3 regions of the Kluyvera sp. genome follow, and region 3 is predicted to be linked to each of the others. Evidence: predicted binding sites of a transcription regulator. Region 3 holds the regulator's gene; each other region holds the start of a gene.
The links. The regulator ArgR, encoded in region 3, controls arginine synthesis, uptake and breakdown. The targets are predictions, from matches to a motif close to ANTGAATAAAAATACANT.

Region 1: argA (amino-acid N-acetyltransferase) is a predicted target of ArgR. The motif match lies at 6,435-6,452, and genes of this name have one in related genera.
Region 2: argC (N-acetyl-gamma-glutamyl-phosphate reductase) is a predicted target of ArgR. The motif match lies at 3,033-3,050, and genes of this name have one in related genera.

Annotation. Positions count from the first base shown of each region.
Region 1 covers NZ_CBDKZX010000041.1:11,593-19,635, forward strand. The annotation lists gene ACW14G_RS14395 (cobalt-precorrin-8 methylmutase) at 1-321, opposite strand, end outside; gene cbiB (adenosylcobinamide-phosphate synthase CbiB) at 332-1,291, opposite strand; gene ACW14G_RS14405 (cobyrinate a,c-diamide synthase) at 1,288-2,661, opposite strand; cobalamin riboswitch at 2,758-2,934, opposite strand; gene ACW14G_RS14410 (L-threonine kinase) at 3,069-3,938, shown strand; gene cobD (threonine-phosphate decarboxylase CobD) at 3,923-4,999, opposite strand; gene amiC (N-acetylmuramoyl-L-alanine amidase AmiC) at 5,006-6,256, opposite strand; gene argA (amino-acid N-acetyltransferase) at 6,486-7,817, shown strand; gene recD (exodeoxyribonuclease V subunit alpha) at 7,951-8,043, opposite strand, start outside.
Region 2 covers NZ_CBDKZX010000113.1:408-8,450, reverse strand. The annotation lists partial or broken gene ppc (phosphoenolpyruvate carboxylase) at 1-1,521, opposite strand, end outside; gene argE (acetylornithine deacetylase) at 1,834-2,985, opposite strand; gene argC (N-acetyl-gamma-glutamyl-phosphate reductase) at 3,139-4,143, shown strand; gene argB (acetylglutamate kinase) at 4,156-4,929, shown strand; gene argH (argininosuccinate lyase) at 5,126-6,499, shown strand; gene oxyR (DNA-binding transcriptional regulator OxyR) at 6,777-7,694, shown strand; partial or broken gene ACW14G_RS21130 (FAD-dependent oxidoreductase) at 7,677-8,043, opposite strand, start outside.
Region 3 covers NZ_CBDKZX010000040.1:3,065-11,107, reverse strand. The annotation lists gene aaeB (p-hydroxybenzoic acid efflux pump subunit AaeB) at 1-232, shown strand, start outside; gene ACW14G_RS14200 (CoA transferase) at 265-1,638, opposite strand; gene ACW14G_RS14195 (NAD-dependent succinate-semialdehyde dehydrogenase) at 1,743-3,197, shown strand; gene ACW14G_RS14190 (barstar family protein) at 3,223-3,498, shown strand; gene yhcN-B (DUF1471 family stress response protein YhcN-B) at 3,551-3,817, opposite strand; gene yhcN (peroxide/acid stress response protein YhcN) at 3,937-4,200, opposite strand; gene argR (transcriptional regulator ArgR) at 4,576-5,046, opposite strand; gene mdh (malate dehydrogenase) at 5,491-6,429, shown strand; gene degS (outer membrane-stress sensor serine endopeptidase DegS) at 6,487-7,554, opposite strand; gene degQ (serine endoprotease DegQ) at 7,645-8,043, opposite strand, start outside.

The DNA of each region.
Region 1 (8,043 bases), on a different contig from region 3:
GCGCGGGTCGCTGATGTAACAGCGGCACTCGCCGCCGAAGGTTGCCAGCAGATTTTTATTGATGCCGGAGAGCGCCATGGTGGTATCGGTGTACAGCGTGCATGGGTGGCTGAGCGCTGCACTCAGCCGGGTTAAGGCATCGGGCGCGAACCACAGAATATCCAGCCACTCAAAATCGGCGGTGGTGTGGATCACCCGTTTGATAATCGCCTCGTGCAGCGGGCTTTCGAAACGATACGCCGGGCGGGTTTGCGCGATAATGTCGCTGATGATTTCGAAGCTCTTGCGCTCAATCGCTTGCGGTTGCTGGATATAGTTCATGTTGTTCTCCTCAGGCCGCGCCCATCAATCCGTACCTGACCGCCATAAACAGCAGCAGGGCCAGCGTGGAGGCCACCCACATCAGTCGTATCGTTCGGGAAATGTCATCGATGGCGATAGCGCGTCGGGCATCGCCGATCCACGGCTTCTCCACGCGCTGACCAAAATAGTCGTTCGGGCCGCCGAGACGCACGCCCAGCGCCCCGGCGACGGCGGCCTCTGACCACGCGCAGTTCGGGCTGCTGTGGTTGTAACGGTCACGCCAGCCGATGCGCAGCGCGCGCGGGCCGTCAAAACGGCAAAGAAATGCGGCTACGCTTATCAGCAGCCAGCTCAAGCGAGCGGGAATAAAATTGGCGACATCATCCAGCCGGGCGCTGACCATGCCGATAGCGCGGTACTTTTCATGTTTGTAACCCACCATCGAATCGAGGGTGTTGACGGCTTTGTAGGCCATGGCCAGCGGCGCGCCGCCGAGCAGCAGGAAGAAGAGCGGCGCGATAATGCCATCAACGGTGTTTTCCGCCACCGTCTCCACCACCGCACGGTTAATCTGCTCCGGCTGGAGCTGTGAAGTATCACGGCCGACAATCCATGAGAGTTTAATTCGGCTCTCGGCCAGGTCGCCCGCGCGTAGCGGGCGCTCAACATCCTGCGCAGAGCGGGCCAGGCAGCGTCCGGCCAGCACGGTGAAAATCATCCAGACCTCAACGCCCCAGCCCAGCCACGGGTGAATCAACGTCGCCAGGTGCAGCACGCCCCAGGCGATGCCGTAGGTCAGCCCTACCACCGCCAGACACATCACGCCGCCGCCGATACGCAGGGCGCGATCGCTGCGACAAATACGGCGCACAACGCGCTGAACGAAATGAATCAGGTTGCCTATCCAGCGCACGGGATGCGGCCAGCTCTGCGGATCGCCGATAAGAAAGTCGAGCAGCCATGCACAGCACCAGGCGAGCAGCGTCATAGAACGCTCCTTGCGGCGGCGAACCAGTGGTTCAGCATGTCGGGGCGCTGGGCAAAGTGAACGTGGAGATAGCTGGCAAACGTGTTGCCAAGCTGCCAGCCCCCCTGCCATCGCTGAAGCACGACGCCATCACGAGTTTTCCGACACGCCATCGCCGCCGGGAGTCGGGCGGTGAAATCAGAGTAGTGGAACTCGTGACCACGCAGCACTTCGCCGGGCGCGGCAAGCAGCGTTTGCTGCTCAACTTGAGCTTCACAGTAACCAAAGCGGGTGAGACGTTTACCCATTTTGCTGTCACCGGGGAGAATGTTTGCCATGGCGTAGACCTCGCCCTGCGCATCTTCCAGCGTACTTCCGAGATACATCAGGCCGCCGCATTCGGCGTAAATCGCCACGCCGCGCTCATGCGCCGCCCTCAGCTGGGCCAGCATCGGCGCGTTGGCGGCAAGCGCTCGGGCATGCAGTTCCGGGTAGCCGCCGCCGAGCCAGATCATCTGGCAGTCGGGAAGTACCGCATCATGCAATGGGCTAAAGCGGACAAGGGTTACGTCCGCGCGTTCCAGCAGCGCAAGATTATCCGGGTAGTAGAAATTGAACGCTTCATCATCCGCGACCGCGAGGGTAAGCCCCTCGCCGCTGGCCGGCATCGGCGGCCACTCGCCCGGCGGTAACGTGTTCAACGCGCTCAGCTCCAGCAGACGATCGACATCCAGCGTCCGTTCCAGCGTCGCGGCGAAATCCTGCCACGGCTGCGCATCGATGAGCGATTCTCGGGCGGTGACCAGACCAAGGTGACGTTCCGGCAGTGATACCCCTTCCGCGCGCGGCACGTAGCCGAGCACCGGCAGGTCGCAGTAACGCTCAATGGCGTTTTTCAGCAGTTGGAAGTGGCTATCGCTGTTGACGCGGTTAACGATGACGCCCGCGATATTCAGGCTCGGGTCGAAGTGCTGAAACCCCATCACCGTGGCGGCAATGGAGGTGGAGACCGCTTTACCGTCCACCAGCAGAATGACCGGGCAGCCCAGCTGTTTAGCCATCGCCGCGCTGCTGCAATAGTTGGGGTCGGTACCGTAACCATCATAGAGGCCCATCACGCCTTCAATAACGGCAATATCGGCCTGCTGCATCTGTTCGCCGAACAGCGCATTGAGCGTAGAAGGGGGCAGCATAAAGCCGTCGAGATTGCGGGACGCGACGCCACACAGTGCGGTGTGCCAGCCGGTATCGAGGTAGTCCGGGCCGACTTTATAGGGCTGAACGCGCAGACCGCGCTGCTGAAGCAGCCTCAGCAGGCCGAGCGTCACCGTGGTTTTACCACAGCCGCTGCCGGTGCCTGCGAGGATAAATGCGTGCTGTCTGGCTGCCATACCCTGACCCTATTCAGGGTGGTTCTCGGGTATAGCCGTGCGCACGCCCAGTCCGAAGACTGTGCGACTCAAAGCAACCCACTTCCCACCGAAGTTGTTGTGAATGGCCAACAGGCAGGTCTTCTGGCTTAGCGTCATCCTTACCCGTCCTTCCCGATCCTCAGGATCAGTGGTCTTCACGGGGTCGTCAGCATCACAGCAGCGGGGGCTGCGAGGGATTTACACCCTCTTCCCTGGCACATACTATGTCAAACCTGTTGGTTGCAGATTTATGCCGGCACCTCGGCCCGCATAAAATAAAAAGCAGGTTACTCTAGCGCCGCGAAAGAAGGATTTCGTTGCGCTATGACAATACCGGCATATTTATTTGCGGTAGTTATATTTCGTTTGGCAAGGCAAGGAAAATCATGAGCGTGGCGCGCTGTCCCGCCTCCGGTGGGGAACTGATTCAGGGCTGGATTCTCGGCAGCGAAAAGCTCGTCTCCTGCCCGATAGACTGGTATAGCACCGTGGAAGTGCGCGAGGGCGTGCCGCTCGTCAATGAGCGACCGCTGGCGCGGGCGATGGTCAATACGCTGCTGGCGCGCTGGGGCTATCCGCTAACGCTGAGCCAGACGCTGCGCATTGAGATTGACTCGACCATTCCCGTGGCGAAAGGGATGGCCAGCAGCACCGCTGATATTGCCGCCACTGCCGTTGCCACTGCGCATCATTTGGGACATTCACTCAGTGAATCTGAACTGGCGGCGCTGTGCGTCTCGCTGGAGCCGACGGACAGCACCCTGTTTCATGCGCTGACGCTTTTCGACCACCACCATGCCCAAACCCAGATTGCCTGCGCCCCCGCCCCTCATTTTGACCTGCTGGTGCTGGAGAGCCCGGTTCAGCTTCGCACCGCCGACTATCACCGCCTGCCGCGACGCACGGCGCTGGAGGCCAACGCCGGGGTGCTGCAACAGGCATGGGATAAGGTACAAACCGCCTGCACAGGCTGCAACCCCAGCCTGCTCGGCGAAGCGGCGACGCTCAGCGCTGTCGCGAGCCAGACTCTGCTGCCAAAGCCGGGTTTTACGGCGCTGCTTTCACTTGTCGAGCGGTGTGGCCTGTACGGCCTGACGGTGGCGCACAGCGGCAGCGTGGTCGGGCTGATGCTCGACCGTCGCTATCATGATGTGGATTATCTGCACTGGGCACTGGCACAGCGCGACCTGGCGGCGCACTGGCCGCAGCGGCATCTGCTCGCGTCAGTGAATGGCGGGGTTCAGGCCAGCGCCTGACGCAGCGCCGTCAATAACCGCTGGTTTTCTTGGCGACTGCGAATCGCCACGCGGAAGTAGCGCCCGTCCAGCCCCGGATAGTTGGCGCAGCTGCGAATCAGAATCTGTTTTTCCAGCAGCGCATACTGCAGATTAACCTCCGCTCGCTCGCAGCGCAGGAAAAGGTAGTTCGCCCGCCCCGGATACACCTTCAGCCCCTCAATCTCACCCAGAGCCCGGTAAAAGCGCGTGCCTTCATCAGCTAACCAGCGAAACGTCGCCTGTTGATAATCATGATCGTTGAGCACCACCTCTCCGGCCAGCGCGGCAAAAGCGTTGATTGACCACGGCATCTGCCGCTGACGCAGCCTGGCTACCGCTCGTTCATCGCTATTCAGCAAATAGCCCAGCCGAAGGCCGGGAATGGCATAGAATTTGGTGAGCGATCGCAGCACCCAGACGTGCGGATACTGCGCCAGCCGTGGGATAAAGCCCGCTTCATCGGGAATAAAATCGAGAAAGGCTTCGTCGAGGACCAGCGCGATTCCCAGCGCGCGACAGCGTTCGGCGATTGCCGTCAGCAGCGCGCCATCCGGCAGCAGGCCGGTAGGGTTATTTGGCGTGCAAAGAAACAGGCAGTCCAGCCCGGCGGTCAGCGCCGGAAGAATACGTTCAGTCAGCTGCCAGTCGTCCTCTTCACGCAGGAAAAAGGTCTCGATGGCGCAATCAACGGTTTCCAGCGCCCGACGATATTCGGCAAACCCGGGCGCAACCACCATCGCCCGGCGTGGGCGCAGCCCCTGGACGAGCGTAAAGATGGATTCGGTTTCGCCGTTGCCCGCCAGAATCCATGTCGGCGGAACGTTATGGTGCGCCGCCAGCGCCTGATGCAGCTGCTGATACTCGACGTCAGGGTAACGTTCGGCGCAGCTGAGCTGGGCGACAATCGCGCGTTTTAAGCTTTCAGGCATACCCAGCGGGTTAATGTTGGCGCTGAAATCCAGCAGTTGGTCGGCGGAAACTCCCATCAGCGCCGCCGCTTCGCGGATATTGCCGCCGTGGGCGCTTTTCAGACGCGACACGCCCGGTTACCCGCGCCGCGCCAGCGTTGCGCCGTCGGCGAAGTAGGCCTTAATGCCAGCGAGGATCGACTCGGCCACTTCCTGCTGGAACTTCGCGGTTTTCAGCTTACGTTCTTCTTCAACGTTACTGATAAACGCCGTTTCGACGAGGATCGACGGAATATCCGGCGCTTTCAGCACCGCGAATCCGGCCTGCTCAACCTGATTTTTATGCAGGTTGTTAATCTGCCCCATCTTCTTGAGCACCGCTTTCCCAAACTTCAGGCTGTCGGCGATGGTCAGCGATTGCACCATATCGAACATGGTGTGGTCGACGTAGCGGTCGCCACTTTTGCTGACGCCACCGATCAAGTCCGAGGCGTTCTGGGTCTGCGCGAGGTATTTCGCCGCCGTACTGGTGGCTCCCTTGGTGGAAAGCGCAAACACCGATGAGCCGCTCGGCTGACGGCTGGTAAAGGCATCCGCGTGAATAGAAACAAACAGGTCGGCGCGCTGTTTCTGGGCTTTGGCCACCCGCACCTTCAGCGGAATAAAGATATCTTCGTTGCGCGTCATGTAGGCTTTCATGTTGCCTTCTTTCTCAATCAGCGCGCGCAGGCGACGGGCAATTTGCAGCACCACGTCTTTTTCCCGCGTCTTATACAGCCCCACCGCCCCGGAGTCTTCACCGCCGTGTCCGGGGTCAAGCATAATGACAATTGGCCGATCGCGACCAGCTTTCCCCGGCTGCGGCCCGCTCTGCGCCGGCGGCACCTGCTTTTCGAGGCCGTCTTTGTTGTACTCTTCCAGCAGCGCCAGCAGCGGATCCTGCACATCGTTCGCGTTAGCGGGGTAGAGATCCATCACCAGACGTTCTTTAAAGTTGGCAACCGGCGCGAGGGCAAACAGCTGCGGTTTGACGTCCTGCTTCAGCTCAAACACCATGCGCACGGTCTGCGGGTCGAACTGGCCGACACGCGCGGATTTAATGAACGGATCGTCGCCGCGAATCTGCGCCGCCATCCCTTTCAGCACCGAGTTGAGGTTCACCCCTTCAAGATCAACCACCAGGCGGTCGGGATTGCTCAACGCAAACTGCCGATACTTGAGCACGCGGTTGGACTCCACCGTAACGCGCGTGTAGCTGGACGCAGGCCAGATGCGGACGGCCACCACCTGACTGACGGCAGCGAAACCAACCTGACTGACACTTAGCAACCACATGGCGCCCGCCCCTTTTAACAGGCGGCGACGACTCAAAGACTGACTTCCTGACATGCTCTATCCCAGGCAAAAAAAGACGATTTCAAATTAAGCAAAATATGATTGACCGAAAACTTTAACCAAAGGCGAATAAACTGTCATCTATAAAAGGGTAAACATTCGTTGGTTAAGCGAAATTTGGCGGAGATTTTTCCCATGTTTAGGCAAATTCCGGCTTGCGTTTAGCGCAAAAACAGAATAAAAATACACTTATTACGAATAATCATGCATTGAGGGTTGTGCCGTGGTGAAGGAACGTAGAACCGAACTGGTCGAGGGGTTTCGTCATTCAGTCCCCTATATTAACGCTCATCGGGGCAAGACGTTTGTCATCATGCTTGGCGGCGAAGCCATTGAGCATGAGAACTTTTCAAGCATTGTCAATGATATAGGGCTGCTGCACAGCCTGGGCATCCGCCTGGTGCTGGTCTACGGCGCGCGTCCGCAAATCGACGCCAATCTGGCCGAACATCAGCATCAGCCAACCTATCATAAACACATTCGTGTCACCGATAGCAAAACCCTTGAACTGGTTAAGCAGGCAGCGGGCCAACTGCAGCTGGATATCACCGCGCGTCTGTCGATGAGCCTGAACAATACGCCGCTACAGGGCGCACACATCAATGTGGTCAGCGGTAACTTTATCATCGCCCAGCCGCTGGGCGTGGATGACGGTATCGACTACTGTCACAGCGGGCGTATTCGTCGTATTGATGAAGAGGCGATCCACCGCCAGCTCGACAGCGGCGCCATTGTGCTGATGGGGCCGGTTGCCGTCTCCGTCACCGGCGAAAGTTTTAACCTGACTTCGGAAGAAATTGCCACTCAGTTGGCGATTAAGCTGAAGGCCGAGAAGATGATTGGCTTCTGCTCGTCGCAGGGCGTTTACAACGAAGCCGGTGAAATCGTTCCTGAGCTGTTCCCGAACGAAGCGCAGGCGCGCATCGAAGAGCTGGAGCAGGAAGGCGACTACCTCTCCGGTACCGCGCGCTTCCTGCGCGGCGCGGTGAAAGCCTGCCGCAGCGGCGTGCGTCGCAGCCACCTGATCAGCTATCAGGAAGACGGCGCGCTGTTGCAGGAATTGTTCTCACGCGACGGTATCGGTACGCAAATTGTGATGGAGAGCGCCGAGCAGATCCGCCGCGCCACCATTAACGATATCGGCGGTATCCTCGACCTGATTGCGCCGCTGGAGCAGCAAGGGATTCTGGTGCGTCGCTCACGCGAGCAACTGGAGATGGAGATCGACAAGTTCACGATTATTCAACGCGATAACACCACCATCGCCTGTGCCGCACTCTACCCGTTCCCGGAAGAGAAAATTGGCGAAATGGCCTGTGTGGCGGTGCATCCCGACTATCGCAGTTCCTCGCGCGGCGAAGTGCTCCTTGAACGCATTACCGCGCAGGCGAAGCAAATGGGGCTGAATCATCTGTTCGTGCTGACCACCCGCAGTATTCACTGGTTCCAGGAGCGTGGGTTTAAACCGGTTGATGTCGAGTTGCTGCCGGAGAGTAAGAAGCAGCTTTATAACTATCAGCGTCGTTCGAAGGTGCTGATGGCGGATTTAGTCTAGCTGCGCCGAGCGGTCCCCTCGCCCCTTTGGGGAGAGGGTTAGGGTGAGGGGAATGCCTGCACGGAGCCCCCAACCCTCACCCCGGCCCTCTCCCTTCAAAGGGAGAGGGAGCATTTTGTGCCCACGCTTACCGCTATGCCATCTCCGCAAATATCGCCGACAACCCGCTGCGCCGTTCTGTACGCGTAGCAATCGCCGCGGCCAGCAGATTTTCATCGGCATACAT
Region 2 (8,043 bases), on a different contig from region 3:
GGTTTCGAACAGTGGGGCGACCGGCAGCGCGAAGGTGATGCCGGCTTCTTTCAGCAGCAGGTGAACCGCCAGCACGTCGGACGGCGTTTTGGCCATCGAGATCACGTAAGCGGCAACCGAGCCAATTGGCGCATCGACAATGGCTTTACAGGTATTCAGAACTTCACGGGTGTCGTTGCTTGGCTCCCAGCTACGCGGGAGGAGCGGACGTTTAGAATTCAGTTCGCGGATCAGGAAGGCCTGTTTGTCGGCCTCTGACCAGCTTTCGTAGTCGCCGATGCCCAGGTAGCGGGTCAGTTCGCCCAGCGCTTCAGTGTGGCGGGTGCTCTCCTGACGCACGTCAATACGCACCAGCGGTACGCCAAAACACTTCACGCGACGCAGCGTGTCGAGCAGCTCGCCGTTAGCGATGATGCCCATACCGCAGGCCTGTAGTGATTTATAACAGGCGTACAGCGGTTCCCACAGCTGCTCGTTCTGGCTGATAAGACCGGCTGGTTTTGGCAGGCGCTGGCCTTTCAGGCGTGCTTCCAGCCAGGCCTGGGTGGCCATCAGCTGGCTGCGCAGGGTTTTCATCAGGTAGCGATACGGCTCGGTCGCGCCTTCTTCGCCAACCCGCTCGCGCAGTTCGTCGGTGCATTCCACCATCGACAGCTCGGAAATCAGCACCTGAATATCTTTCAGGAACAGGTCGGTCGCTTTCCAGCGGCTGAGCAGCAGCACGTGGCGGGTGATTTCGGCGGTGACGTTCGGGTTGCCGTCACGGTCGCCGCCCATCCACGAGGTAAAGCGTACCGGCACGAAATCGACCGGCAACTGGTAGCCGAGGTTCTCTTCCAGCTGTTCATTCAGTTCACGCAGATAGTTCGGTACGCCTTCCCACAGGCTGTTTTCCACAACAGCGAAGCCCCATTTAGCTTCATCTACCGGGCTTGGGCGATGCTTACGAATTTCATCGGTGTGCCATGACTGAGCAATTAGCTGGCGCAGACGGCGCATCACCTGGTTGCGTTCGTAGTCGGCAATGTCGTTATTATCGAGCTGTTTCAGGCAGTTGTTGATTTCGCCCATTTTATGAATCAGCGTACGACGCGTGATTTCAGTCGGGTGCGCGGTCAGTACCAGCTCCAGCGACAGGGATTCAACGGCCTGTTTAATCGTGGTTTCGTTGAGATTGGGTTGGTCTTTGAGTTTACGCAGGGTACGGGCAATCACTTCCGGGTTGCTTGCCGCTTCGCCTTTCGGCGAAATGCTGTGGTACTGCTCAGCGGTATTGGCCAGGTTCAGGAACTGGCTGAACGCGCGGGCAACCGGCAGCAGCTCATCGTTGGACAGGTTCTGCAGCGTGGTGAGCAGCTCCTGACGATTGGCTTCGTTGCCGGCACGTGAAGATTTGGACAACTTACGGATCGTTTCTACACGGTCAAGAATGTTCTCACCAAGCGCATCCTTGATGGTATCGCCTAGCACTTTACCGAGCATACTGACATTACTACGCAACGCGGAATATTGTTCGTTCATTAACCCAGACACCCCATCTCATTTTATTTTGTTATATCCCAGCCTTTGGAACGAAAGGGCGGGATAAAGACACCTCTTTTATAAAGCCACGTAAAAACCCGTACGTCAATTGCTGCGAAATCGCTTCAGCAAACGAATAAATTGCGGCAATTGACGAAAGTTAATTCACATCGTGCCAGATAAGAAATGCTTATGAAAATGTGAAGGCGATCGCGGGAATCGGGGGGCGGAGAGATGCCGGATGGCGCTGCGCTTATCCGGCCTGCAGGCGAGGGTAGACCCGGTAAGCGTAGCGTCACCGGGCAGAACACATTAATGCCAGCAGAAGTGATGCACGACCTGGGTAATTAATTCGCGCGTCGGCTTAATAAAGCGCGTTTCCAGGTATTCGTCCGGCTGGTGTGCCTGATTAATCGAGCCTGGCCCGAGGACGATGGTCGGGCACAAGGTCTGGATAAACGGCGCTTCGGTACAGTAGTTCACCACTTCGGTCTTGGTGCCGAGCAGTTTTTCCAGCACTTCAACCAGCTGATGATCTGGCGGGCATTCGTAGCCCGGAATCGGTGCGTGCAGCTCGCTAACCGTCAGGCGGCCCGGCCATTGCGCGCTGACCGGCTCCAATGCTTCATCCAGCAGACCGTTGAGGTCGCTCAGCGTCATGCCCGGCAGCGGGCGGATATCCATATGTAGCTCACAGCAGGCGCAGATACGGTTGGACGCATCGCCACCGTGGAGGCTACCGAGATTGAGCGTTGGGTACGGTACGGTGAACGCTTCATAGTGATAGCGCTCTTTCAGCGAGTCGCGCAGCTGCATCACGCGGCCAATGGCGTCGTGCATGATTTCAATGGCGTTCACACCGCGCGCCGGGTCGCTGGAGTGGCCGGACTGGCCCATGACGCGAATGGCGTTCGACATATGACCTTTGTGCGCGCGCACCGGCTGCAATGAGGTGGGCTCACCGATGATAGCGCAGTCCGGGCGTAGCTCGGTGGATTCGGAGAAATAGCGCGCGCCCGCCATGCTGGTCTCTTCATCCGCCGTCGCCAGAATGTAGAGCGGCTTTTTCAACTGCGTCACGTCAACATCCCGCAGCGCGTCGAGAATAAAGGCGAAGAAGCCTTTCATATCGGCAGTGCCCAGACCGTAGAGCTTGTTATCGTGCTCGGTCAGGGTAAACGGATCGCGGGTCCAGCGCCCGTCGTCGAACGGTACGGTATCGGTATGACCGGCAAGCAGTAGCCCGCCCGCGCCGTGTCCGGTGCTGGCCAGCAGGTTGAATTTATTGCGCGTGCCGGGAACCGGCTGCACCTCAACATTGAAGCCGAGAGAGGCGAACCAATCGGCCAGCAGAGTGATTAAAGACGCATTACTCTGATCGAGTGCTTCTTCGGTTGCGCTGATGGACGGTGTGGCGATCAACGCACGGTAAATCTCGATAAATGGTGGTAAATTGTTTTTCATTGTTGACACACCTCGGGTCGTGATAGTATCAATATTCATGCAGTATTTGTGAATAAAAATACATTATCATTAGGCGTAAGAAAACCCACCAACGGTAGGGTGAAGTGACGACGCTTAATCAGGCAAACAGACATAAGAAGGTAAACGGCCCCGATGTTGAATACGCTGATTGTGGGCGCGAGCGGTTACGCTGGCGCTGAGCTTGTGACCTATGTGAATCGCCATCCTCATATGAACATAACCGCTTTGACGGTCTCAGCGCAAAGCAATGATGCGGGAAAGTTAATCTCCGATTTGCATCCACAGCTAAAAGGGATTGTTGATCTCCCTTTGCAGCCGATGTCCGACATCAGTGAATTCAGCGCCGGTGTTGATGTGGTGTTCCTCGCCACCGCTCATGAAGTCAGCCACGACCTTGCGCCGCAGTTCCTCGCGGCGGGCTGCGTGGTGTTTGATCTCTCCGGCGCGTTCCGCGTGAACGACGGCGCCTTCTATGAAAAATATTACGGATTTACCCATCAGCACCCGGAACTGCTGGCGCAGGCGGTATATGGCCTGGCCGAATGGAGCGCCGAAGCGCTGAAAGAGGCGCAGCTGATTGCCGTGCCGGGCTGTTATCCCACGGCGGCACAGCTTTCCTTAAAACCGTTGATCGACGGCGATTTACTGGATCTCTCCCAGTGGCCGGTGATCAACGCGACCAGCGGCGTGAGCGGCGCGGGACGTAAAGCGGCGATCTCCAACAGCTTCTGTGAAGTGAGTTTGCAACCGTACGGCGTGTTTACCCACCGGCATCAGCCGGAAATCGCCAGCCACCTTGGCGCCGAGGTGATTTTCACCCCGCACCTGGGCAATTTCCCGCGCGGGATTCTGGAAACCATCACCTGCCGCCTGAAACCGGGCGTGACCCATGCGCAGGTGGCGGAAGCCTTACAGCAGGCCTACGGCGATAAGCCGATGGTGCGTTTATACGACAAGGGTGTTCCGGCGCTGAAAAACGTCGTCGGCTTGCCGTTCTGTGATATCGGTTTTGCCGTGCAGGGCGAGCACCTGATCGTGGTGGCGACCGAAGACAACCTATTGAAAGGCGCTGCCGCACAGGCCGTGCAGTGCGCCAATATCCGTTTCGGCTTCGCTGAGACGCAGTCTCTTATCTAAGGTGTGATGACGATGAATCCATTAATTATCAAACTGGGCGGCGTGTTGCTGGATAGCGAAGAAGCGCTGGAGCGTCTGTTTACCGCGCTGGTGAACTACCGCGAGTCGCATCAACGCCCGCTGGTGATTGTCCACGGCGGCGGCTGCGTGGTGGATGAGCTGATGAAGCAGCTCAACCTGCCGGTGAAAAAGAAAAATGGCCTGCGCGTGACGCCTGCCGATCAGATCGACATTATCACCGGCGCGCTGGCGGGCACTGCCAACAAAACGCTGCTGGCCTGGGCGAAGAAGCATGAAATCGCCTCCGTGGGCCTGTTCCTCGGCGACGGTGACAGCGTGCAGGTCACTAAACTGGATGAAGAATTGGGCCACGTTGGTCTGGCGCAGCCGGGATCGCCTAAACTGATTAATCTGCTGCTGGAAGGCGGTTTCCTGCCGGTGGTGAGCTCTATCGGCGTGACCGTCGAAGGGCAATTGATGAACGTCAACGCGGACCAGGCGGCAACCGCGCTGGCGGCCACGCTGGGTGCGGATCTCATTCTGCTCTCCGACGTCAGCGGTATTCTCGATGGCAAAGGCCAGCGCATTGCGGAAATGACTGCGGCCAAGGCGGAACAGCTGATCGAGCAGGGGATTATTACCGACGGCATGATTGTGAAGGTGAACGCGGCGCTGGATGCGGCACGCACGCTGGGCCGCCCGGTCGATATCGCTTCATGGCGTCACGCGGAGCAGCTGCCGGCGCTGTTTAACGGTACGCCGATCGGTACGCGTATTCTGGCGTAAGTGATTTTCCCCTCACCCTAACCCTCTCCCCACAGGGGAGAGGGGACTGGCCGGAGCCGGTATAGTTCTCCCACTCTCCACAGGGACGAGGGAACTGACGGTTTTCCCCCTCTCCCTCAGGGAGAGGGCCGGGGTGAGGGTTGTTTTCAGGCCGGAGACTACCCGGCATAAATAAACGAATTTAAGGAAGCATGTTATGGCACTTTGGGGCGGGCGTTTTTCTCAGGCAGCAGATCAGCGGTTCAAACAGTTCAACGACTCTTTACGCTTTGATTATCGCCTGGCGGAGCAGGATATCGTTGGCTCTGTAGCCTGGTCTAAAGCGCTGGTGACGGTTGGCGTACTGACGGCGGAAGAGCAATCTCAACTGGAAGCGGCGCTGAGCGTGCTGCTGGAAGAAGTTCGCGCTAATCCGCAACAGATCCTGGAAAGCGATGCCGAAGACATCCATAGCTGGGTGGAAGGAAAGCTGATTGATAAGGTCGGCCAACTGGGTAAGAAGCTGCACACCGGGCGTAGCCGTAACGATCAGGTCGCGACCGATCTCAAGCTGTGGTGCAAAGACACCGTGGCGGAGCTGCTGGCCGCGAATCGTCAGCTGCAAACCGCGCTGGTGGAAACCGCGCAGGCGAACCAGGACGCGGTGATGCCGGGTTACACTCACCTGCAACGCGCGCAGCCGGTGACGTTTGCTCACTGGTGCCTGGCCTACGTTGAGATGCTGGCGCGCGATGAAAGCCGCCTGCAGGATACCCTCAAGCGTCTGGACGTCAGCCCGCTGGGCTGCGGCGCGCTGGCGGGTACCGCTTATGAAATTGACCGTGAACAGCTGGCGTGCTGGCTGGGCTTCGCGTCTGCGACCCGCAACAGTCTGGACAGCGTGTCTGACCGTGACCACGTGCTGGAGCTGCTGTCTAACGCTTCCATCGGTATGGTGCACCTGTCGCGCTTCGCGGAAGACCTGATCTTCTTTAATACCGGTGAAGCGGGCTTTGTTGAGCTTTCTGACCGCGTGACGTCAGGCTCTTCTCTGATGCCGCAGAAGAAAAACCCGGATGCGCTGGAGCTGATCCGCGGTAAATGTGGCCGTGTACAGGGTGCGCTGACCGGCATGATGATGACCCTCAAAGGTCTGCCGTTGGCTTACAACAAAGACATGCAGGAAGATAAAGAAGGCGTATTTGACGCGCTGGATACCTGGCTGGACTGTCTGCATATGGCGGCGCTGGTGCTGGACGGCATTCAGGTGAAGCGTCCGCGTTGCCAGGAAGCGGCGCAGCAGGGCTACGCCAACGCCACCGAACTGGCGGATTATCTGGTCGCTAAAGGCGTGCCGTTCCGTGAAGCGCACCACATCGTGGGCGAAACGGTGGTGGAAGCCATCGCCCAGGGCAAGCCGCTGGAAGATCTGCCGTTGGCCGATCTGCAGAAATTCAGCGCGGTGATTGGCGATGACGTTTACCCGATTCTGTCTCTGCAATCTTGCCTCGATAAACGTGCGGCAAAAGGCGGCGTCTCGCCTAAGCAGGTAGCGCAGGCGATTAGCGACGCGAAGGCGCGCCTGAGCTAGCCCTCTGCATAGCCAAAAGATAGCCCGGCCGAGCGCAAGCGACGCCGGGTTTTTTGTGCGCAAAAAAAGCGGGCCACGGGGCCCGCAAACGTTCATGTTGGCTTTAGTTAGTCGAGTTTTGAGAGAAACTCAGAAATCCACGCGGCGACTTCAAAGGGTTAAACAAGGAACCGCGCTGTTTCTGTGGTCTATTATTAAACAGAATCCTTGATAGGGATAATCATTCATTGCTATTCTATCTATCGCCATGAACTATCGTGGCGATGGAGGATGAATAATGAATATTCGCGATCTTGAATACCTGGTGGCATTAGCTGAACACCGGCATTTCCGCCGGGCGGCAGATTCCTGCCACGTCAGCCAGCCAACCCTGAGCGGGCAGATTCGTAAACTGGAAGATGAACTGGGCGTTATGCTGCTGGAACGCACCAGCCGTAAGGTGCTGTTTACCCAGGCCGGGCTGCTGCTGGTGGACCAGGCGCGTACCGTGCTACGTGAGGTCAAAGTGCTCAAGGAGATGGCTAGCCAGCAGGGGGAGACGATGTCCGGCCCGTTGCATATCGGCCTGATCCCGACCGTTGGCCCGTACCTGCTGCCCCACATTATCCCAATGCTGCACCAGACGTTCCCGAAGCTGGAAATGTACCTGCACGAAGCGCAAACCCATCAGCTGCTGGCGCAGCTTGATAGCGGTAAGCTGGACTGCGCCATTCTGGCCCTGGTGAAAGAGAGCGAAGCCTTTATTGAGGTGCCGCTGTTTGACGAACCGATGATGCTGGCGATCTATGAAGATCACCCATGGGCTGAGCGCGATCGCGTGCCGATGTCGGATCTGGCCGGTGAGAAATTGCTGATGCTGGAAGACGGTCACTGCCTGCGCGATCAGGCGATGGGGTTCTGTTTTGAAGCCGGTGCGGATGAAGACACGCACTTCCGCGCGACCAGTCTGGAAACGCTGCGCAATATGGTGGCGGCGGGCAGCGGTATTACCTTACTGCCAGCGCTGGCCGTGCCGCATGAGCGTAAACGCGATGGTGTCGTTTACCTGCCATGCATTAAGCCGGAGCCGCGCCGCACCGTTGGGCTGGTCTATCGACCTGGATCGCCGCTGCGCAGCCGCTATGAGCAGCTGGCAGAGACCGTCCGTGAGGCGATGGACGGTCATTTCGACAAGACGTTAAAACAGGCGATTTAAGCCGTTTAGCGCCGCAACCCGATAGGCTTCCGCCATCGTCGGGTAGTTAAAGGTGGTGTTAACGAAGTACTCAATGGTGTTACCGCCACCTTTCTGCTCCATGATCGCCTGGCCGATGTGAATAATTTCGGCCGCGCGTTCGCCAAAGCAGTGAATGCCAAGGATCTCCTTCGTCTCCCGGTGGAACAGGATTTTCAGGCTCCCCACGCTCATCCCGACGATTTGCGCTCGCGCCAGGTGTTTAAACTGGGCGCGTCCGACCTCGTACGGCACCTTCATGGCGGTCAGTTGCTGTTCGGTTTTGCCAACAGAGCTGATTTCCGGAATGGTATAGATACCGGTCGGAATA
Region 3 (8,043 bases):
AGTCAATGACGATCTGTCGGCTTTCCACCGCCAGTTGCGCCGCACCGCCGATAAGGTGATTTCGGCCAGCAGCGACGATAAACGCCATTACTACTTCTCGCGGTTGCTGGATGAATTGAGTGTTTACCAGAATAAGCTTCGCGTCTGGGAAGCGCCCGAGCAGGTGACGCAGCCGGTTGAACGGCTGGTGGCGATGCTGCATAAGTATCAGAGCGCTTTAACCATCAATTAGTTAATTTCCCGGGCCGAATAGACCCGGGAAATTTACCACCACGCGGCCTCGTGTGCCCCCAGCGGCATCGCTGGCTGCGAGAAGCGCATCGGCGTGTGCGCCAACGACAGCGCGCTATTGAAGTAACGCAGTTCGCCAAACGGCCCCTGTTCCACTGCCATCGCGCTCGCGATGGCTTGAGCATCCGGTGGCGGTACGTGACGCCACTCAGCCAGGCTTCCCAACTCCTGTAACCATGTTGCCGTTCGACACAGCGATACATCCACCTGCCATGCGCCGCCTTCGTGACGTTGACGCTCCAGCGCTATCAACACACCGAGTGTCGCCAGGTAGCCGCTCAAATAGTCGTTGGGATAGGTTGGCCCCAGCTGCGGCTGGCCTCCTTCGCCCTGCGCCACCGCCATTCCCGTCACCGTTTGAGCCAGTTGTTCAAACCCTGGACGGTCTTTCCATGGCCCCCGATGTCCGTAGCAGTTGAGGTTCACGGTGATAATGTGCGGATTGTTGCGCGCCAGTTCCTCATTGCTGAGCCCATAGCGGGCGAGCGCGCCTGGGCGATAGCTCTGCACAAACACGTCGCCATCGCGCACCAGCTGCGCCGCTCGCCTTGCCCCATCGGCGCTGGACAGTTCGAGGTAGGCGTTGCGTTTACCGTGATTGGTATCGACGTCAAACGGCAGAATACGTGGGCGATAGGGAGATGAGATATGCAGCACGTCAGCGCCCATTTGCGTCAGCCCGCGGGTGGCAGTTGGCCCGGCAATCACATGCGTGAAGTCCAGCACCCGCAGCGACTGAAGAACCCGCTCATTGCCGTACTGGCGAGGTTTAGGGGGGCTGTCGGTCAGACGCGTGAAGCGGATTAGCGGCTCCTGGCTCACCGCCAGCCCCTGAGGATGCGCCAGCCATTCATCATGACTGCGGGCGATTGCCGCGCACAGCCCGGCGCGGGCTATCGTCTCTTCGAGCGCCTCGGCGTTCCATTTTGCGACCGCCTGCGCCACTCTGGCGCGGTTATTCGGCACATCAAGGATATCGAGAATACCGTCACGCAGCCGCGGGTATCCGCCGTGCAGGAAAATCCAGCGGTTGTCCTGGGTCAAATAGAAATCGGTAGTGGGATAGTCGGGATCGTTGTACTGCCAGTTATACCCGTTCTGTTGCTGAAAGGTCACCGCGTGGGTCGATGCGGCGGCACAGTGGGCGTTAACGTGAATGTCCTGCTGAGTACCTCTCAGCGCATCCAGCATAATCCCCTGCAGCGCCAGTATTGATGCGGCGGCGTCACCGATGGCAAACGGCGTGGGATAAATTGGCCCACAACCGCTTAACGTCACCTTATTCGTAGCGAAATGCGCCAAACCGAGTTCCTGGCGCAGCTTATTGAAAACAGGATATTCACTCATCACAGCACGCTTCCCCGTCATTAATGCGACTTTCGTTATTCTGGCAACTATTGCCGTAAAAGCGATAGCTATACTTAACTGGAAACACTTTTCAGGAGGGTGTAATGACCACGCAAGCGCTACAGGACAATGACCTTTTTCAAACAGGCTATCTGGTCAATGGCGAATGGCGCCATCTCGACGCCACCTTTGACGTGCTGAACCCAGCAACGGGCGAGGTGGTAGCAAAGGTAGCGAAGGCCGGAAAGCATGAGACCGAACAGGCGATTGCCGCCGCGGCAAAAGCGTTCCCACAGTGGCGGGCAAAAACGGCAAAAGCGCGCTCGGAGCTGCTTTATCGCTGGTATCAGCTGATGATTGAAAATAAAAGCTGGCTGGCGCGTCTGATGACCATTGAACAAGGCAAACCGCTGAAAGAGGCGGAAGGGGAAGTGGATTACGCGGCGAGCTTTATCCAGTGGTTTGCCGAACAGGGCAAGCGGGCAAATGGGGAGATCATTCCCCCGGCGAAACCCGGCTCGCGCATTCTGGCGACGCGTGAACCGATTGGCGTGGTGGCGGCGATCACGCCGTGGAACTTCCCGATGGCGATGCTGACTCGTAAGCTCGGCCCGGCGCTGGCCGCGGGCTGTACCGGGGTGATTAAGCCTGCCAACAACACGCCGCTCTGCGCGTTCGCGCTGCTGGCGCTGGCGAAGAAGGCCGGGATCCCTGACGGTGTGCTGAACGCGGTGGCGGGGAACACGGCAGAAATCAGCGACGCCATAATGGCGAGCCACGACGTGCGTAAGATCTCCTTCACCGGCTCGACGGCGGTGGGGAAAACGTTGGTGCGTAACGCTGCGGAAACCATGAAGAAAGTCTCGATGGAGCTGGGGGGCAATGCGCCCTATATCGTCTTTGAGGATGCGGATATCGACGCGGCGGTACAGGGGGCGGTAGCCAATAAATTCCGCAACGCCGGGCAGGTGTGCGTCAGCGTGAACCGTTTCTATATTCACGATAGCGTCTATGACCGTTTCACCAGCCAGCTTGCCGCCGCCGTGAAAGCGCTGAAAGTCGGCAACGGTCTGGATGATGGCGTGGTCGTTGGCCCGCTGATTGAAGCGGCGGCAGTGAAAAAAGTGCGTGAGCACGTAGAAGACGCCGTCTCGAAGGGGGCGAAGGTGCTGGCTGGCGGTCAGCCTCATGAGCTGGGCGGCAACTTCTGGCAGCCGACGGTGCTGGGCGACTGTCAGGAACAGATGTTGCTGGCGCAGGAAGAGACGTTTGGCCCGCTGGCGGCGTGCTTCCGCTTCCGCGATGAGGATGATGTTATTCACCGGGCGAATGATACGCCCTACGGCCTGGCCGCCTATTTCTATACGCAAAACCTGTCTCGCGTGTTCCGCGTCTCGCAGGCGTTAGAAAGCGGGATGATCGGTATTAACGAATGTGCAGTGTCAACTGAGCTGGGGCCATTCGGCGGCGTTAAGGAGTCCGGGCTGGGGCGTGAAGGCTCGGTGCTGGGACTGGAAGAGTACCTTGAGGTAAAAACGCTGCACATTGGGGGACTTTAGTTTGCAGGATGGGAGAGGGCGTGAGATGAAAATCTATACTTTTGATTTTGACGAGATAGAGGATCAGGGCGATTTTTATCGGGAGTTCGCTCAACTCTTTGCCCTCGATCGTGAGTCGATTCGCGATTTGGATGCACTTTGGGATGCGGTCACCGGCCCACAAATGCCGTTACCGCTGGAGATCGAGTTTATCCATCTTGACGACAAGCAGCGTCGTCGCTACGGCGCGCTGATTCTGCTGTTTGATGAAGCGGAAGAAGAGCTGGAAGGGATGCTGCGGTTCAACGTGCAACGAGCATAAAAAAGCCCTCGCATAAGGGCGAGGGCAAGTCGTCGGACAAGACGACGAGGGTTTATTTGTACAGCTCAGCCGTAGCGTGCCAATGGTCGCCGGTACGGGCTTCAATAATGCGGTAGCTGCTGGCGCCTTGTTTTTCGGCTTTAGCGGCTAATGCGCTGCGCATATCCATCGGGTCGCTACCGATCTGAGAAACAGAAACGGTGCCGACGGATTGCAGATTCTGTGCCTGCTCCGCGTTAACCTGTTGCACTGCGGCACTTGCGCCGAAGGACAGAACGGATGCCAGACCAAGGGATGCGATGATCATTGCGCTTTTCATAATGTTTTACTCCTCACCATATTCTTCATTCTTCAGCGGTGAGAGGATGTTGTTTCTGATTCCTGGGACCGCTGGGTATTAAACTTTTCTACACTGCCGACGTGCTGCCTGACGCGAACTTATTTGTACAGTTCAGCCGTTGCGTGCCAATGAGCGCCGGTACGCGCTTCAATGATGCGATAGGATGATGCACCTTGTTCTTCCGCTTTTTTGTTCAGCATTTCGTGCATATCCATCGGAGATGAACCGACGGAACCGATGGAAACGGTGCCGATTGACTGACGGCTTTGTGCTTGATCGCTGCTGATAGAGTCAGCGGCAAACGCACCGAAAGAGATAACGGAAAGGATGCTCAGAGCGGCAACAGTTGTTTTGATTTTCATGATACTCACCTCGTCGAATTTTTTTGGAAGGTCTTTGTTTTGTGACCCTCATCACGAAATTAAGTATACACTAATCACATAAAATATTAATACCTAGCTAATGGTTTCGCGTGTAATTAGATCTCAAAAATCGTCATTTTTAGAACAGATACGTATAAAAAAAGAGACATTTTGGTAAAGTTAAGTGTTAATAGTGAGCAAAATCAAATAGATATTAGAATTTGATTTTTTGTGCGCTTATGAACGGATATATTCACTGGATCTATGATTGTGGGCAGAAAATCGCACTTAATGTTAACGAGACGGGAGTGAAACGTAGGGGAATTTGCAGTTAAAGCAGCTCCTCTGGTGGACCAGAGGAGAAAGGAAGAGGGATTACAGCTCCTGCTCGAACAGAACCTGGATGGCCTCGTAGAGATCTTTAACGGTGAACCCGCGTGCCGGCGTGGTGAAAATCGTGTCGTCACCGGCAATACTGCCGAGAATGCCTTCCGCTTTGCCCAGAGAGTCAAGCAGGCGAGCGATCAGCTGTGCAGCGCCGGGGCTGGTATGGATAACCACGACCGCATCGTTGTAATCAATATCCAGCACCAGATTCTTCAGCGGGCTGGTGGTTGTCGGCACGCCCAGCTCGGCCGGCAGGCAGTAAACCATTTCCATTTTAGCGTTGCGGGTACGCACGGCGCCAAACTTGGTCAGCATACGAGAAACTTTGGACTGGTTAATATTATCGAAACCTTCTTCCTGCAAGGCCTGAACAATTTCGCCCTGAGAGCTAAATTTTTCTTCCTTCAGTAATGCTTTAAAGGCTTTAACTAATTCTTCTTGTTTAGTTGAACTTCGCATAAGTCACCCGAGTATGGTGGTGAAATTAACATTATTATGCATATAGGTGAATTTTTATGCAAAATAATTTGCTCCAGAGGCTAAGCCAAATAGAGAAAGGGCGGATTTTATCAAAAATTAGACCTAAGAAACATGCCTATATCACGGGATCCAAATAAGTTAAAAGTAAATGAAATGTTATTAAATTGCTGTTGTTTTACGCAACGTGCTGAGTATATTGTAATCGATAGTTGATGAAAATTTGGTTTCGTAGAAAGGCCTTTTTCTGGGAGTAGTGCGGATGCTGTTGAATGGCCCGCATTCTGTAAGCAATTATATTGTAATTATTTACCTTGTGAATTAAGGTCGCCGCAATGGAGTAACAACTGGTATCTCCTGCGTTGGTTTATGCGGTCCACGACAGGTTGTTACCTGAAAGTCATTAACCATAATAAGGAGTTTAGGATGAAAGTCGCAGTCCTTGGTGCCGCCGGCGGTATTGGCCAGGCGCTTGCCCTACTACTAAAGACCCAACTGCCTTCAGGTTCAGAACTCTCTCTCTATGATATTGCCCCCGTCACGCCAGGTGTGGCGGTCGATCTCAGCCATATTCCGACGGATGTTAAAATCAAAGGCTTCTCCGGTGAAGACGCTACACCTGCGCTGGAAGGGGCTGATGTGGTCCTGATTTCCGCCGGTGTGGCGCGTAAGCCCGGTATGGATCGCTCCGATCTGTTTAACGTTAACGCCGGTATTGTCAAAAACCTGGTGCAACAAATCGCCAAAACCGCCCCGAAAGCCTGTATTGGTATTATCACCAACCCGGTGAATACCACAGTGGCCATTGCCGCTGAAGTGCTGAAAAAGGCGGGCGTATATGACAAGAACAAACTGTTCGGCGTGACCACGCTGGATATCATCCGCTCCAACACTTTCGTGGCGGAGCTAAAAGGTAAAAGCGCCAGCGAAGTTGAAGTGCCGGTGATAGGCGGCCACTCTGGCGTGACCATTCTGCCTTTATTATCGCAAATCTCCGGCGTGAGCTTCTCCGATCAGGAAGTGAACGACCTGACCAAACGCATCCAGAACGCGGGCACCGAAGTGGTGGAAGCGAAGGCGGGTGGCGGCTCGGCTACGCTCTCCATGGGCCAGGCGGCGGCGCGTTTCGGCCTGTCTCTGGTTCGCGCCCTGCAGGGCGAGAAGGGCGTGGTTGAATGCGCCTATGTCGAAGGGGACGGCCAGTACGCGCGCTTCTTCTCGCAGCCGCTGCTGTTAGGTAAAAACGGGATTGAAGAACGCCAGTCGATTGGCAAACTGAGCGCTTACGAACAGCAGGCGCTGGAAGGTATGCTTGAGACGCTGAGAAAAGATATTCAGCTGGGTGAAGATTTCATCAATAAATAAGGCGTGACGCCTTAGACGTGACAAAGGGGCCAATGGCCCCTTTGCTTTTTCTGCTGCTTAGCCCGACGCCGGATATTCCTGAATGGTGACCTGCATGGTCAGTTTCTTATCATCACGCATCACGACCACCGGAATGACCGATCCCGGACGAATCTCGGCGACCTGGTCCATGGTTTCCAGCGCGGAAATCGCCGGTTTGCCGTTGACCGAAATAATCACGTCGTTGTTCTGAATACCCGCCTGTGCCGCCGGGCCATCCGGGGCTATCTCATTGACGACAATCCCCTGAATTTGATCGATACCGCCGCCCTGTGAATGCAGCGGGGCAATTTCTCGTCCGCTGATGCCGATAAAGCCGCGAATCACGCGTCCGTCACGAATCAGCTTATCCATAATTTTGGTTGCCAGCTGGAACGGAATGGCGAAACTCAGCCCCTCCGGGGTTTCACCGTCGTTACTCTTATCGAAAGAGAGGGTGTTAATGCCCATCAGCTCACCCAGCGAGTTGACCAGCGCGCCGCCGGAGTTACCGTGGTTGATAGAGGCATCGGTCTGCAGAAAGTTCTGTCGACCACTTGGGTTGAGGCCGATACGACCGGTCGCGCTGATAATCCCCTGGGTAATGGTCTGCCCGAGGTTGTACGGGTTGCCGATGGCCAGCACTACGTCACCGATGTGCGGTGTGCGCTTCGGGTTAATGGGGATGACCGGCAGGCCGCCGGTGGCGTTGATCTTCAGCACCGCCAGATCGGTCAGGCTATCGGAGCCGACCAGCAGGGCTTCAAACACGCGACCATCCTGGAGGGCGACGATGATCTGATCGGCATCGTTGATCACATGTTTGTTGGTAATAATGTAGCCGCGCTCGTCCATGATCACCCCGGAGCCGAGCGTTTTGATTTCCAGCTGATTATTGGTGTTGCTGTTCAGACTGCGGTTATAGACGTTCACCACCGCAGGGGCAGCGCGGCGCACCGCCGTGTTATAGCTGGCGGGGGCTTCATCTGTACTGCTAAAGCGCTCGGTGGATAACGGATTCCACTGACGCAACGAAGGGACGGTGACAATGAGTATGCCGCCAACCAGTAAACCAAGTGCAACCGAACGTAAGAGCTTTACAAGCATGATACAGGCATCGTTGATGAGGAAACTGGACGAAGCATACCACGAGAAAAACCGGACATACATTCCAGGCTATGCCCGGTTTTTCGTGGATTAGCGCAGAAGCAGGTAAATACTTTCATTACCGCGTATGACATTCAGCGCGATAACCGCCGGTTTCGCTTCCAGCACTTTGCGCAGTTCGGCAATCGACTGTGTCGGCTGGCGGTTGATACCGATGATGACGTCATCTTTATGCAGGCCGATTTGCGCGGCAGGGCTACCTTTTTCCACACCAGAAATGACAACCCCTTTAGTGCCGCTTTTCGCCTGGCCATCGCTGAGCGATGCCCCTTCCAGCGCCGGGATAATCAGCTGTGCGCTGGCGGTTGATGAGGCGCTCTTATCCAGCGTCACCTCCACTTCCAGCGGTTTACCGTCGCGGAGCAGGCCCAATTTGACCTTCGAACCCGGTTCCGTGGTGGCGATGCGGGAACGCAACTCGGCGAAACT